Regions from separate parts of the Tardiphaga sp. 813_E8_N1_3 genome, predicted to be linked through region 2. Evidence: predicted binding sites of a transcription regulator. Region 2 holds the regulator's gene; the other holds the start of a gene.
The links. The regulator PhoB, encoded in region 2, activates phosphate uptake and scavenging genes when phosphate is short. The targets are predictions, from matches to a motif close to TGTCATNNANCTGTCAT.

Region 1: the regulator PhoB is predicted to act here: its motif matches at 4,535-4,551, upstream of AB8A33_RS25950 (alkaline phosphatase).

The regions. Positions count from the first base shown of each region.
Region 1 covers NZ_JBPWQE010000001.1:5,486,624-5,494,225, forward strand. Annotated here, with positions in the region: gene rlmN (23S rRNA (adenine(2503)-C(2))-methyltransferase RlmN) at 1-367, shown strand, start outside; gene AB8A33_RS25925 (hypothetical protein) at 370-846, shown strand; gene AB8A33_RS25930 (phosphatase PAP2 family protein) at 892-1,695, shown strand; gene argG (argininosuccinate synthase) at 1,692-3,029, shown strand; gene AB8A33_RS25940 (O-methyltransferase) at 3,099-3,761, opposite strand; gene AB8A33_RS25945 (TetR family transcriptional regulator) at 3,852-4,490, shown strand; gene AB8A33_RS25950 (alkaline phosphatase) at 4,600-6,354, shown strand; gene AB8A33_RS25955 (OmpA family protein) at 6,632-7,602, opposite strand, start outside.
Region 2 covers NZ_JBPWQE010000001.1:5,284,807-5,292,408, reverse strand. Annotated here, with positions in the region: gene pstA (phosphate ABC transporter permease PstA) at 1-572, shown strand, start outside; gene pstB (phosphate ABC transporter ATP-binding protein PstB) at 569-1,396, shown strand; gene phoU (phosphate signaling complex protein PhoU) at 1,425-2,138, shown strand; gene phoB (phosphate regulon transcriptional regulator PhoB) at 2,230-2,934, shown strand; gene AB8A33_RS25050 (GcrA family cell cycle regulator) at 3,167-3,676, opposite strand; gene AB8A33_RS25045 (aspartate aminotransferase family protein) at 4,124-5,350, shown strand; gene argF (ornithine carbamoyltransferase) at 5,350-6,288, shown strand; gene AB8A33_RS25035 (aminoglycoside phosphotransferase family protein) at 6,296-7,105, opposite strand; gene AB8A33_RS25030 (Hsp33 family molecular chaperone) at 7,235-7,602, shown strand, end outside.

The DNA of each region.
Region 1 (7,602 bases), 200 kb from region 2:
GATGCAGGCCTGCCGCGATTATCCCGGCGCCTCCAACGCACGGCGCATCACGTTCGAATATGTGATGCTGAAGGGCGTGAACGACTCGCTGGAAGATGCCAAGCTGTTGGTCAAGATGCTCAAGGGCATCCATGCCAAGATCAACCTGATCCCGTTCAATCCGTGGCCCGGCACGCGCTACGAATGTTCGGACTGGGACCAGATCGAGAAGTTCTCCGAATACATCTTCAATGCCGGCTATTCCTCGCCAGTGCGCACCCCGCGCGGCCGCGACATTCTGGCCGCCTGCGGCCAGTTAAAGTCGGAGACCGAGAAACTGTCGGCGCGTGAGCGTCAGGCTTTGCGCGCGATGGCGATGACGGACTGACGATGGCGCTGATCGGCCGCCTGTTCGTCATCTTTCTCGGCTTCTGCGCAGCATATCTTGTCGGCGGCGCGATCGTGGTGTTCTCGATCCTGTTTCCGGAGCTCAGCGCGCTCGATACCGGCGTCATCGATCCCAACACCATCAATATCCTGCTTGGCTTCGGCTTCATCTTCATCAGCGGCTTCGCGCTGATCCCGGCGATACTCGTCGTCCTCATTACCGAGGCCTTCTACATTCGCAGCGTTATCGTCTATGCGCTCGGCGGCGCGGCGGTCGGGCTCGCCTGCTATCTCGGTCTGATTCCCTATGACCCTGCCACGATGAGTTTCGACGGCATTGTGCGGCGGCATCTCGAAGTGATGACCGGCGCGGGTATCGTTGCCGGACTGATCTACTGGGTGATCGCCGGCCGCAACGCCGGCGCCTGGCGGCAGCCACGGCGCGCACCACCGCAGCCCGATGTCGCGGCCGGCCCCTAGTGCACTGCCTTTCCTTCAACTCCTGCCTCGGTTAAACCGCCCGCTATGAACCGGACCGGACTCCTCATCGCGCTTGGGCTGTTTGCCGCCATTGCCATTGTCTTCGGAGTCTGGCCCGAACTCGACCTCAAGCTCGCGGCACTGTTCTACGATCCCGCGACCAGACGCTTCCCCACAACGTCGCTGCCCTATGCGCAGTTCGCCCGCGATGCGGCGATGTGGATCGCATGGGCCTTTGTCGCGCCCTCGATCCTCGCGCTGATCGTGAAGCTGATCTGGCCCAACCGGCCGCTGCTGGTGAAAGGCCGCACCGCGGCCTTCCTGATCCTCACCATGCTGATGTCGGCCGGAGTCCTGACCAATCTGACCTTCAAGACCTTCTGGAGCCGCCCGCGGCCGGTGATGGTCTCCGAATTCAATGGTCCCTGGCAGTTCAAGGCCTGGTGGGATCCGACCGGTCAGTGCGGCCGCAACTGCTCGTTCTTCTCCGGTGAGGGCGCCACGGCGTTCTGGACCTACGCTCCGGCCGCGCTCGCGCCGCCGTCGCTGCGGCCCTATGCCTATGTTGCGGCGACGGCGTTCGGGATCGCCACATCCGGCTGGCGGATGGCTTTCGGCGGCCATTTCTTTACCGACGTGACCATCGCCGGGCTGGTCTCATTCCTGGTCATCTGGTTGATTCACGGATGGATTTACCGCTGGCCCTCGACCCGCAAGACTGACGAGGAGATCGATGCTGCGTTGACGCGCTTTGCCTGGCCGGGCTATCGCTGGCGGCAGAAATTGCGCGGTCGTGACGTCGGCCCCGCGCCCAATTCAACCGAAATTTCCCGATTGGACGTTCGATGACCACGATCCTGAAGAGCCTGCCCAAAGGAAAAAACGTCGGCATCGCGTTCTCCGGCGGGCTGGACACGTCAGCCGCGCTGCTGTGGATGAAGCAGAAGGGCGCCAAAGTCTTCGCCTATACCGCAAATCTCGGCCAACCCGACGAGGCCGACTACGACGAGATCCCGCGCAAGGCCATGGAGTTCGGCGCCGAGAAGGCCCGCCTCGTCGATTGCCGCGCGCAACTGGTCCATGAAGGCATCGCCGCCATTCAAGCTGGCGCCTTCCATGTCTCGACCGGCGGCATCGCCTATTTCAACACCACGCCCCTCGGACGCGCCGTCACCGGCACGATGCTGGTCTCGGCCATGAAGGAAGACGGCGTCAACATCTGGGGCGACGGCTCGACCTATAAGGGCAACGATATCGAGCGGTTCTACCGCTACGGCCTGCTGACCAATCCAGACCTGAAGATCTACAAGCCCTGGCTCGACGATCAGTTCATCGACGAACTCGGCGGCCGCGCAGAAATGTCGGCATTCATGACGGCCCACGGCTTCGCCTACAAGATGTCAGCCGAGAAGGCGTATTCGACCGACAGCAATCTGCTCGGCGCCACCCACGAGGCCAAGGATCTCGAACACCTCGATAGCGGCATCAAGATCGTCAATCCGATCATGGGCGTGCCGTTCTGGCGCGACGACTGCGCCGTCAAGGCCGAGAAGGTCGTGGTGCGGTTCGTCGACGGCCAGCCCGTTGCACTGAATGGTCAGACCTTCACTGACGCTGTCGCGCTGTTCCTCGAAGCCAATGTCATCGGCGGTCGCCACGGCCTCGGCATGAGCGACCAGATCGAGAACCGCATCATCGAAGCGAAGAGCCGCGGCATCTATGAAGCGCCCGGCATGGCGCTGCTGCACATCGCCTATGAGCGTCTCGTGACCGGCATCCACAACGAGGACACCATCGAGCAGTACCGCATGAGCGGCATGAAGCTCGGCCGGCTGCTCTATCAGGGCCGCTGGTTCGACTCGCAGGCCCTGATGCTGCGCGAGACCGCACAGCGCTGGGTGGCCCGCGCCATCACCGGCGAAGTAACGCTCGAACTGCGCCGCGGCAATGACTACTCGATCCTGAACACCGAGAGCCCCAACCTGACCTACGCGCCGGAGCGGCTGAGCATGGAGAAGGTCGAGGACGCGCCGTTCACGCCGGCAGACCGGATCGGCCAGCTCACCATGCGCAATCTCGACATCACCGATACCCGCGCGAAGCTGGATCTCTACGCGAAAACGGGCCTGTTGAGCGCCGGCGAAGGCTCGAACATTCCAAAGCTGGGTAGCGACAAGGATTAAGCCACGCAATCGCGTAGCCCGGATGAGCAAAGCGACATCCGGGCTACGGACTACGTTTTCATGCCATCGCTACATCTTCATCGACAGCTCGACGTCATCGCCGAACGAGACCGACAGGTAACCGTTCGCGGGATTGCGGACATAAGCGAGATAGTCGGGGCTGTAATCCGCATTGTCAGCGATAGCAAAAGCACCGGGCTTGAGGCGGCTTTCGACGATCGCAAGCACCTCCGGATAAAGCGCCTTGGCGCCATCGAGCAGCAGCAGATCGATCGTATCGGGCAGATCGGTACGCAGCGTCTGCAACGCGTCGCCTTCACGGAATTCAACCAGATCGATCAGGCCGCCTTCGGCGAGATTCTGCCGCGCGATGACGATCTTCGAGGGCTCGAATTCGCTCGTGATCAACCGGCCTCCGCCGTTGTCGTGGAGCGCCGCCGCCATATGCAGCGTCGAAATCCCGAATGACGTGCCGAATTCGACGATTGATCGCGCACTGGTCGATCGCGCCAGCATGTAAAGCAGCGCACCAGTCGCGCGCGACACGGCGAGCGGGACATCCCTGAACCGGCTGTAGAGATCGACATAGTCGGTCTTGCTCTGCATCATCCCCTGCCGATCGTTCTCAGACAGGTCGGCGACGGCCTGGCTGGTGCGGGACCGTGCGGCATCTGCTTCTTCAAACAGACGCTTGAGAAGGGGGCCGACGGGATCCGTCGTGAGTGTGATCATGATATTTCCTGCAAAAAAGACGCTTGATTGCGCCCCTCTGAAAATACGAATATTTATTCGCATTCGCTAATCGCATTGCGGAGACGGTAAATGGCACGTCGCACAAGCCCTTCGATTCATTCGAGAAAACAGCCACAACAGGCACGCTCGGAAGAGCTGGTCAGCGCCATTCTCGAGGCTGCTATTCAGGTTTTGGCGAAAGAGGGATTTCACCGCTTCACCACCGCGCGCGTGGCCGAGAAGGCCGGTGTCAGCGTCGGATCGCTCTATCAATACTTCCCGAACAAGGCGTCGATCCTGTTTCGCTTGCAGAGCGACGAATGGCGCGACACCAACAACATGCTCCACCAGATTCTGGAGGATGAAAGTGCATCGCCATCTACGCGTCTGCGCAAACTGGTCCATGCCTTCATCAAATCGGAATGCGACGAGGCCGATATTCGCCATGCGCTCGATGGCGCTGCGCCGCTCTATCGGGATGCTCCGGAATCCCGCAAGGCCAAGGCGGCAGGACGACGCACATTCGCGACCTTCATCGCGCATGCACTGCCAGCGGCGACTGAGGAAAGGAGATCACTCGTCGTCGATGTCATCACCTCGACCTTGAGCGGAGTAGGAAAGGACTTTTCCATGCGCCCGCGATCGACGGCCGAGATCGAGCTTTTTGCAGAAGGCCTAGCGGACATGCTCTGCAGTTACCTGGAAGGTTCCGGGAGAAATGAAACCTAGCGCCTCGGACTGCCGTTGCGTGATCGCAACGCATGTCACCCGTTAGTCATCCAACTGTCGTAATGGAGACCGCGCCCCTAAGCTGGGCGCTTCAGGGGATATCCGTGTCATGTCGAGAACCTTTATTGCGGCCGCCGCGATGCTGCTACTGACGAGCACATCGCTGCCAGCACAAACCATCTATCCGATCGACCGCGCAGAGATCCTGGCGGGCTCGAAATTCGACTTCAAGGTCGAACTGCCCGAGAAGATCGCAGCCGCCGACATCAAGGTCACGATCAACGGCGCCGACCAGAGCGCGGCGCTCGGCAAGACAGCTGACTATATCGAGCGCGAGGATGGCAAGGACCAGTCAGCGCTACTGTTGCGCGACGTCACGCTGGACAAGCCCGGCACCTACAAGATCGACGTCACGGCCGGCGCGCTCACCAGGTCGGTGACGTGGAACGTTTATGACACCGGCGCGCGCAAGGCGAAGAACGTCATCCTGTTCATCGGCGACGGCATGTCGCTGTCGCACCGCGTCGCCGCGCGAATCCTGTCCAAGGGAATCAGCGAGGGCAAGAGCAGCGGCAAGCTCGCCATGGATGACATGCCGCATATGGCGCTGGTCGGCACTGCCGGCACCGATTCGATCATCACGGACTCGGCGAATTCCGCGAGCGCCTACACCACCGGGCACAAGTCGGCGACCAATGCGCTCGGCGTCTATGCGGACCGTACTCGCGATGTGTTCGACGATCCGCGCGTCGAGACGATCACCAGCCTCGTCAAACGCAAGCTCGACCTCGCCGTCGGCATCGTCACCAATACCGAGATCGAAGACGCAACGCCGGCCTCGATGGTCGCGCATACCCGCCGCCGCGCTGCCTATGACGAAATCGTCGCGCAGATGTTCGCGGCAAAGCCCGATGTCATCCTCGGCGGCGGCGCGGCGAACTTCCTGCCTCAAGCGGCCGAGACCTCGAAGCGCCGCGACGATGCGGACTACATCGCGAAGTTCAAGGATGCCGGCTATCCCTATGTGAAGACCGCCGGCGAGATGAAGGCAATCGCCGACAAGCCCGACACGACCAAGCTGCTCGGCCTGTTCACGCCCGGCAATATGGACGGCGTGCTCGACCGCAAATTCCTCAAGGGCGGCGGCGTCAGGAAATATCCGGAGCAACCCGATCTGACCGAACAGGTGCAGGCCGCGCTCAATGTGCTGTCGCGCAACGACAAGGGATTTGTCCTGATGGTCGAGTCCGGCTTGATCGACAAGTATGCGCATCTGCTCGACATGGACCGCGCCGTCTACGAGGTCATCATGCTCGACAATGCCGTGAAGTTGGCTCGCGACTGGGCCGCCAAGCGCGGCGACGATACGCTGATCCTCGTCGTCTCCGACCACAGCCATCCCAACAGCCTGGTCGGCACCATCAATGACGACATGAGCAAGGAGTCGAACCTGCCACTCCGCGAGCGGATCGGCGTCTATGACAAGGCCGGCTTCCCGAATTATCCGGCGCCGGATGCAGAAGGCTATCCATCGCGCATCGATGTCAGCCGGCGGCTTGCGATCATGTCGGCCAGCCTGCCCGACCACTATGAGACGCTGCGGCCGAAGCTCGACGGCCCGAACGATCCCACCGAGAAGGGCGAGGAACCCGGCACCTTCAAGGCCAACGAGAAATACAAGAATGCGCCCGGCAGCATGCTGCGGCTCGGCAACCTGCCGGCCATGATGGGCGCCAGCGTGCATTCCGGCGAGGACGTCATCCTCACCGCCACCGGCCCCGGCAGCGACCGCGTGAAGGGCGCGATGGACAATACGGAAGTGTTTCGCGTGATGGTGGATGCGTTGGGATTGGCGGCGAAGTAGCAGCGGAGCTCCGCTTATCCCTCCCCCTAGCGTGGCGTAGCCACGCTAGGGGGAGGGTGGCACGACTGCGAGCGTTCAGCGAGCATCGTGACGGGTGGGGTGTTGCCACACACTCCGTCCTTCCGTGGGAGAGACCCCACCCCGGCCTATCGGCCGACCCTCCCCGCTGCGCGGCTTCGCCGCTTGGGGGAGGGAGACCGCAACGACAGCGCTTCAACAATCAACGAAAACAAAAGTGGCCGGGATTGCTCCCGGCCACTTTCATTTTCTACTCGCCTCAGCGACGCGGCGGTGCCGTGCCCGGAGGCGGCGGGGGCAGCGACGCCTGACCGCCGTTCAACAGCGGCGTGATGTTGCGGATCGTGACGCGGCGGTTCTGGCGCTCCGGGCCGTCGGTCTGGATCTTCAGATACTGCTCGCCATACCCCTGCGACGTCAGGTTTTCCGCCGGCACCTGGAATTGCTGGGTGAGCAATTCAGCCGCCGACTGCGCGCGGCGATCCGACAGCGACAGATTGTCGACGTCCGATCCGACCGCATCGGTGTGCCCCTCGATGAGGAACACCGCACGCGGGTTGCGCGAGATTGCCCGGTTCAGACCATCTGCGATCACCTGCAGCTTCGAGGCCTGGTCCGGCGGGATGTCCCACGAGCCTAGCTCGAAGTTGATCGAGTCCAGATCGATCGACGGCATGCGCTGGCGCACCATCGGGCTGTAGCGGATTTCATCCAGCGTATAGCGGCGCTCGATGCGATCTACCGGAGGCGCAATCAGCGTATCGTAGACGAGATCGGGCGAGGCCTGATCGTAATCGACGATATAGCGGTTCTGCGGAATCCGGATCATCGGCGGCGGCAGATCGACATAGAAGCCGAGACCACCCGGACCGCCGGGGCCACGCGGACCGCGGAACGAGTTATCGATGATGATGATCTCGCGTCCCTCCCGATCCCTGCGGATACGTCGCAGCAGCTGACCGTCGCGGCCAACCACCGTGATGATCTGCGAACCGTCGGGACGGATCACGATGGTCCGGTCCTCACCGCCGACCCGATCCGTACGGATGTCACGCGCGCCGTAGCGGAAGCGATCGACTTCGTTGTGGCGGATGAACGACTGACCGCTCGGATCCTGCACGATGATGCGCCCAGGTTCGGTGATGATCGTGCGACCACCTTCCTGGCGCTCGCTGCGCTGGCCGCGGAAATCGCCCATGTTGCGCGGGCCCTGGGGGGCAGCGCCCGGTG
Region 2 (7,602 bases):
ATCTCGCTGAATACGGCAAGCACGACAAGCTCACCTCGGTGATCCGCTTCATCAACGACGTGTTGCTGTCGGCCCCGTCCATCATCATCGGCCTGTTCGTCTATGGTGCGGTGGTGGTTCCGATGGGCGGCTTCTCGGCTCTCGCCGGTTCGCTTGCGCTCGCCGTGATCGTGATCCCCGTCGTGGTTCGCACCACGGAAGACATGCTTGGTCTCGTGCCGAACCCGCTGCGTGAAGCGGCCTCGGCGCTCGGCCTGCCGCGCTCCCTGGTCATCAAGCGGATCGCTTATCGTGCGGCCCGTTCCGGTCTGATCACGGGCGTGCTGCTGGCGACCGCGCGCGTCGCCGGTGAAACGGCGCCGCTGCTGTTCACCGCGCTGAGCAACCAGTTCTTCAGTCTCGATCTCACCAAGACGATGGCCAACCTGCCGGTGACCATCAACAACTTCGTGCAGAGCCCCTACGAGTACTGGAAGCAGCTCGCCTGGAGCGGTGCCCTGATCATCACCTTGACCGTACTTGCCCTTAACATTGGCGCGCGCATTCTCGGCGCCGAGAGGACAGCAAAATGAGTGAGCTTTCTGTGTCGTCTGGCGTTCCTTCCGTCTCGATGCCGCCGCCGTCGGTCTTGCAGGGCGAGACCCGTCCCAAGGTCACCGTGCGCGACCTGAACTTCTACTATGGCGAACACCACGCTCTGAAGAAGATCAATCTGACGCTGATGGCGAACCGCGTGACGGCGTTCATCGGCCCGTCAGGCTGCGGCAAGTCCACGCTGCTGCGCATCTTCAACCGGATGTATGATCTGTATCCCGGCCAGCGCGCCGAAGGTCAGCTCATGCTCGACAACCAGAACATTCTGGATCCGAAGCTGGACCTCAACCTGCTGCGCGCCCGCGTCGGCATGGTGTTCCAGAAGCCGACTCCGTTCCCGATGACGATTTACGAAAACATCGCCTTCGGTATTCGCCTCTATGAAAAGATCTCCAAGTCGGAGATGGACGTGCGCGTCGAGAAGGCGCTGCGTGGCGGTGCGCTCTGGAACGAAGTCAAGGACAAGCTCAACGCGTCGGGCCTCAGCCTGTCGGGCGGTCAGCAGCAGCGTCTGTGCATTGCGCGCACCATCGCGGTTCGGCCGGAAGTCATCCTGTTCGACGAGCCGTGCTCGGCGCTGGATCCGATCTCGACCGCGAAGATCGAGGAGCTGATCGACGAGTTGAAGGATCAGTACACGATCGCGATCGTCACCCATAACATGCAGCAGGCTGCCCGCGTCTCCGACACCACGGCCTTCATGTATCTCGGCGAGTTGATCGAGTTCGATCAAACCAACAAGATCTTCACGTCGCCGACCGACCGCCGCACCCAGGATTACATCACCGGCCGCTTCGGCTGACGCGACATATTCGCGGGAGGATTTAGATATGGCTTTTGAACACACCACCAAGGCTTTCGACGACGATCTGCAGGAGCTGACCCGTCTCGTCGCCGAGATGGGTGGCCTCGCGGAACGGCAGATCGTCGAATCCGTCGACGCGCTGATCCGCCGGGACGTCGCACTCGGTGCACGCGTTGTCGCCACCGACGCCGAGATCGACCAGTTGCAGCGCACGATCGAAGAGCGCGCCGTGCTGACCATCGCCAAGCGCCAGCCGATGGCTGTCGATTTGCGCGAGATCGTCGGCGCGCTGCGCGTCGCCACCGATCTGGAGCGGATCGGCGATCTCTCCAAGAACATCGGCAAGCGCGTCAATGCACTCGACAGCGATTTCCATCCGCTGAAGCTGATCCGCGGCCTCGAACACATGACCGACCTCGTGACCACCCAGGTCAAGGCCGTGCTCGACGCCTATGCCGCACACGATCTGCCCGCCGCGATGACGGTGTGGAAGGGCGACGAGGAAATCGACGCGATCTGCACCTCGCTGTTCCGCGAACTCCTTACCTATATGATGGAAGACCCGCGTAACATTTCGTTCTGTATCCACCTGATGTTCTGCGCCAAGAACATCGAGCGGATCGGCGATCACGCCACCAACATTGCAGAAACCGTGTTCTACATGATCGAGGGCCAGCAGATCCTCGACAAGCGCCCGAAGGGCGACATGACCACATTCGCGAATGCGCCGACGGTCTGAAGCATGATCCGGAAAAGTGGAAGCCAGTCTTCCGCAAGGATCATGGCCTAAAGGCTTGTCGGACGTCACTGAGGATATTGACCATATGGCTGTGAATGCACGCATTCTGGTGGTGGAGGACGAGGAAGCCCTCACGACGCTTCTTCGCTACAACCTCGACGCCGAAGGCTATGATGTTGAAACTGTCGCGCGCGGCGACGATGCCGACACCCGCTTGAAGGAGCGGGTGCCGGATCTCGTGGTGCTCGACTGGATGCTGCCGGGTCTGTCCGGCATCGAACTGTGCCGCCGCCTGCGCGCGCGGCCCGAAACCAAGGCATTGCCGATCATCATGCTGACGGCGCGCGGCGAAGAGAGCGAGCGTGTTCGCGGTCTCGCCACCGGCGCCGACGACTATATCGTCAAGCCGTTTTCGGTGCCGGAGCTCCTGGCCCGCGTGAAGGGTCTGCTCCGTCGTGCAGCTCCCGAGCGTCTCGCCACCGTGCTCGCTTTCGGCGATATCGAACTCGACCGCGACAAGCGCCGCGTTGTGCGCTCAAGCCGTCCGATCGATCTCGGTCCGACCGAATATCGCCTGCTGGAGTTCTTCCTGGAACATCCGGGCCGCGTATTCAGCCGCGAGCAGTTGCTCGACAGCGTCTGGGGCCGCGACATCTATATCGACGAGCGCACCGTCGACGTGCATATCGGCCGCCTGCGCAAGCTGCTCAATCCCGCCGGTGAGCCCGATCCGATCCGCACCGTGCGCGGCGCCGGCTATGCGCTGGACGACCGGTTCGACAAGGCGGCGGAGTAACAACACACGCTGTGTCGTCCCCGCGAAGGCGGGGACCCATAGCCTCCGTCTTCTCGGCTCTATCCAGGACGCCTGCGAATACGCCCCAACCACTCTTTCGGTGGTTATGGGTCCCCGCCTTCGCGGGGACGACACCGAGTGTCAACGCAAGCGCCCCGGCAATCACCATCCAAAACAAAAAAATGCCCGGCTCATCACCGGGCATTTTCATTTGGTTTAGATATCTTCCAGCTCAGCGCGTGGGCTTCGGTACCGCGCGGCGGCGGTCGCTCGCCGGCTGATAGGCGATGCGCGAGTGATGTGCGCAATAGGGGGCGCCAGCCAGGGCCCTGCCGCCGCAGAAGTAAAAATCCGCGCTCGACGGATCGCCGATCGGCCAGTGGCAGGTGGCATCGTTGAGCTCGACCAGCGACAGGCGCTGGCTGATCGGTACGATGTTGTCATAGGCGATCGGATCGGGCTCCGCCTCGATCTCGTAATTATGGGCCAGCGCGGTGTTGCCGCGGGCCATCGGGCGGGCGACGCGTACCATCTGCTGGGCCGGGCGCGCCTTGCGCTGCCGCGGAGCTGCCGAGGAGGGGCTCTTGGCGCGGCCGGACAGGCCGAGACGGTGCACCTTGCCGATCACGGCATTGCGGGTCACGTTGCCGAGTTCCGCGGCGATCTGGCTGGCGGAGAGGCCGCCTTCCCAGAGTTTCTTCAACTGTTCGACGCGATCGTCGGTCCATGTCATTACCGTCATCGCCATTTTCCCTTCGTAAGCGCCAGAGCACCGGTCAGCGCTGCGAGTTGAGACTTCAAAAATCCCTGCGGTCAGAATCCCTTAGCGCTCACCGGGCGCGAATTTCGCGTCCGGCTGTTACGCCGCACTGGATGTGTCATTAAAAGGTCTACCGCCGCACGAGATGTCGTATCCGACGAGACAAAAGCTACAATATGCCGTGACTCGCGCGCAAGAGTCGGGCATGCCGCGTCCACATGCTTCTGCAAATAAAGCTGCAAAATCGGCTTTTTCTGCGACTCCGTGTGACTCGAAAGCCGCAGTGCGCGGTTGACAGTCTTCACAGCACACATAGAATAATGCCCACGTGCCGCCCGAGAAGGGCGGCACGTTTCGTTTCTAGGGTCCGTTGTTCGATTTCGCACAATTGTCATCGACGCGGCCGCAGTCTTTTCGATCGGATCGGTTATGACCAGCAACGCAACGTCTTCGCCCCTCTCTCAGGCCCACTTGCTGCCTGTTTTCGCGCGTGCGGATGTCGCTTTCGAGCGCGGTGAAGGCGCGTGGCTGATTGGAACCGACGGCGAGCGCTACCTCGATTTCACCAGCGGCGTTGCCGTGAACGCACTTGGCCATGCGCACCCACATATGGTCGCCGCATTGCAGGAGCAGGCCACCAAGCTCTGGCACATGTCGAACCTGTTCAAGAGCCCGGACGGCGAGCGCCTCGCCGCGCGGCTGTGCGAACAGAGCTTTGCCGACTTCGTGTTCTTCGCCAATTCGGGTGCGGAAGCGATGGAATGCGCGATCAAGGTGACCCGCCACTATCATTTCTCCAAGGGCCACCCCGAGCGCACGCGCATCATCACCTTTGAAGGCGCGTTCCATGGCCGCACCCTCGGCACGCTGGCGGCGACGGGCGCCGCGAAATATCTCGAAGGCTACGGCACGCCGCTCGACGGCTTCGACCAGTTGCCGCTCGGCGATATCGAAGCCGTGAAGAAGGCCATCGGCCCGAACACTGCCGGCATTCTCATCGAGCCGCTGCAGGGTGAGGGTGGCGTGCGTGCGCCGAGCAACGCGTTCTTTGGCGCGCTGCGCGAACTTTGCGACAAGAACGGCATACTTTTGATCTTCGACGAAGTGCAGACCGGCATGGGCCGCACCGGCGAACTGTTTGCCTATCAGCGCATCGGCGTGACGCCGGATGTCATGGCGCTGGCCAAGGCACTCGGCGGCGGTTTCCCGATCGGCGCGTGCCTTCTCTCGGCGGAAGCGGCCGAAGGCATGGCGCCCGGCTCGCACGGCTCGACCTTTGGCGGCAATCCGCTGGCGGTGGCCGCGGCGAATTCCGTGCTCGATATCATGCTGAAGCCCGGTTTCTTCGACCATGTGAAGAAGATGTCGCTGCTGTTGAAACAGAAACTCGCGGGCGTGGTCGATGGCCATCCAGATGTGCTCAGCGAAGTGCGCGGCGAAGGTCTTCTGATCGGCCTCAAGGCCGTGGTGCCGGCGGGCGATCTCGTGGCAGCATTGCGTGACGCGAAGCTGCTGACGGTTGGCGCCGGCGACAATGTGGTGCGCTTCCTGCCGCCGCTGATCGTCAGCGAGTCCGAGATCGAGCAGGCCGTGCAGCGGCTCGAACAGGCCTGCGTAGCGCTCGGCTCACCCGACAAGACGCAGGGAGCCGCGTGATGAGCACGTCACCGCGGCATTTCCTCGATCTCACGGCCGTGCCGGCCAGCGAGTTGCGCAATATCATGAACGCGGCTGCCGCCATGAAGGCGAAGCTGAAGGGGCGGGATGGCTCGAATGCCGAGCCCGATCGTCCGCTCAAGAACAAGACGCTGGCGATGATCTTCGAAAAGCCCTCGACGCGCACCCGCGTGTCGTTCGAGGTCGGCATGCGCCAGCTCGGCGGCGACGTCGTGATGCTCACCGGCGCCGAAATGCAGCTCGGTCGCGGCGAGACCATTGCCGACACCGCGCGCGTGCTGTCGCGCTTCGTCGACATCATCATGATCCGCATCCTCAATCATGACTCGCTGGTGGAGCTCGCGGAAAACGCGACCGTGCCGGTCATCAACGGCCTGACGCGCTTCTCGCATCCCTGCCAGGTGATGGCGGATGTCATGACCTATGAGGAGCACCGCGGTCCGATCAAGGGGCGCACCGTGGCCTGGACCGGCGACGACAACAATGTACTGATGTCCTGGGCCCATGCGGCCGAGCGCTTCCAGTTCAAGCTCAATATCGCGACGCCGCCGCAGTTGTCGCCGAAGAAGCCGTTCAAGGACTGGGTCAAGGCGGCAAACGCGCCGATCACCTTCAGCGACGATCCCGATGCGATGGTGAAGGGCGTCGATTGCGTCGTCACCGACACCTGGGTGTCGATGGGCGATAAGGACGGCGAGACCCGCCACAACCTGTTGAAACCCTATCAGGTCAATGCGCGCCTGATGTCGCTGGCCAAGCCCGACGCACTCTTCATGCACTGCCTGCCGGCGCATCGCGGCGAGGAGGTCACCGACGAGGTGATCGACGGTCCGCAGTCGGTGGTGTTCGACGAGGCCGAAAATCGCCTGCATGCGCAGAAGGGCATTCTGGCCTGGTGCCTCAACGCTGTGGCGTGAGGCGCGATCAGCGATCGAGTTCTGTCGCGGCCAGCTCGGCCACCTGAAGGTCGATGCTCGCCGGATCGTCGTCGCCGAGGAACCATGCGGCCGAGAGGCCGGTCCACGCCAGGACCCATTGCAGCAAGCGATGGCGATCGAGTTTCGCTGCGTCGCTGACGACCTCGACACGCCGCTGGAAACGGCCTGGCAAGGTTGAGACCGGGCGCGTGGGGTCCGAGAGATCCGGGTTGGTGAAAATGTTGGCGAAGTCGAAGCCGCGCTCGCCGATGATGTGCTTCGGATCGATGGCGAGCCAACCACGCGCCCCGAAGTCCAGCACATTGTCATGGTGGAGGTCGCCGTGCAGCACGGTCACCTCGCGCGGGTCGTCCAGCAAAGCGTTGGCCGTTTCGGAACAGCGACGTAACAGGCCGCCATGGGTCGCTGCGACCGGCGCGAGTTCGCGAAACCAATGCTGCAGCGGTACTAGCGGAGGCGGCGATTTTTGCCTTGGCCGGTGCAACCGCGCCGCCACGGCGCACAGGATGTGCGAGGCTTCGTCGTCCTGTCCACCACGCGCCATGTCGGAGAGCGAGGCCGGGCCTTGTGCGCGTTCCATCAGCAACGCGTCGTCATGGCGGTCCAGAACCCGTGCGGCGCCCTCGCCGTCCCACCATTCCAGTACCGCGCTGCCGGCGCGTTCGTCCTCGCCCCTGGCCAGTTTCAGCATCGCCGGCTGGCCCCGATGCAGGACTGGCAGCAAATATCCGGCGTGGGAGGTAATGGCCGTGCCGTCCGGGACGAGGTGCCATCGCGTAAGGTAGGTTTCAAACATCGTTCGCTTATACTTGGTAGATATCTCATCCGAGCGGGGGCAAATCGTCGCCCGATGCCTTGTATTCGTTCGGACATTTGCCCCTTTGCGGGGTTTCGATTTCAGCTCCTCGCCCTTACATAGAGCGCCATGACCCCATCAAATCCAAATCTCCAGCCCGACGCCCCCATCCGCGCGCCGTCCTCCGTTCCGGTCGATGACGCGGTGCTGCCCTTCGAGGTTGCGCCGCTCGATCTGCGCGGGCGGCTGACGCGACTTGGCCCGGCACTCGATGAACTGCTCGCCAAGCATGATTATCCCGCGCCGGTGGCCAAGCTGCTCGGCGAGGCCATCGTGCTGACCACGCTGCTCGGCTCGGCACTGAAATTCGACGGCCGTTTCATCCTCCAGACCCAGACCGACGGTCCGGTGTCGCTGATGATCGTCGACTTCCGCGCGCCCGATAAAATGCGGGCCTATGCGCGGTTCGATGTCGAACGCCTCGTGCCTGGTCTGGA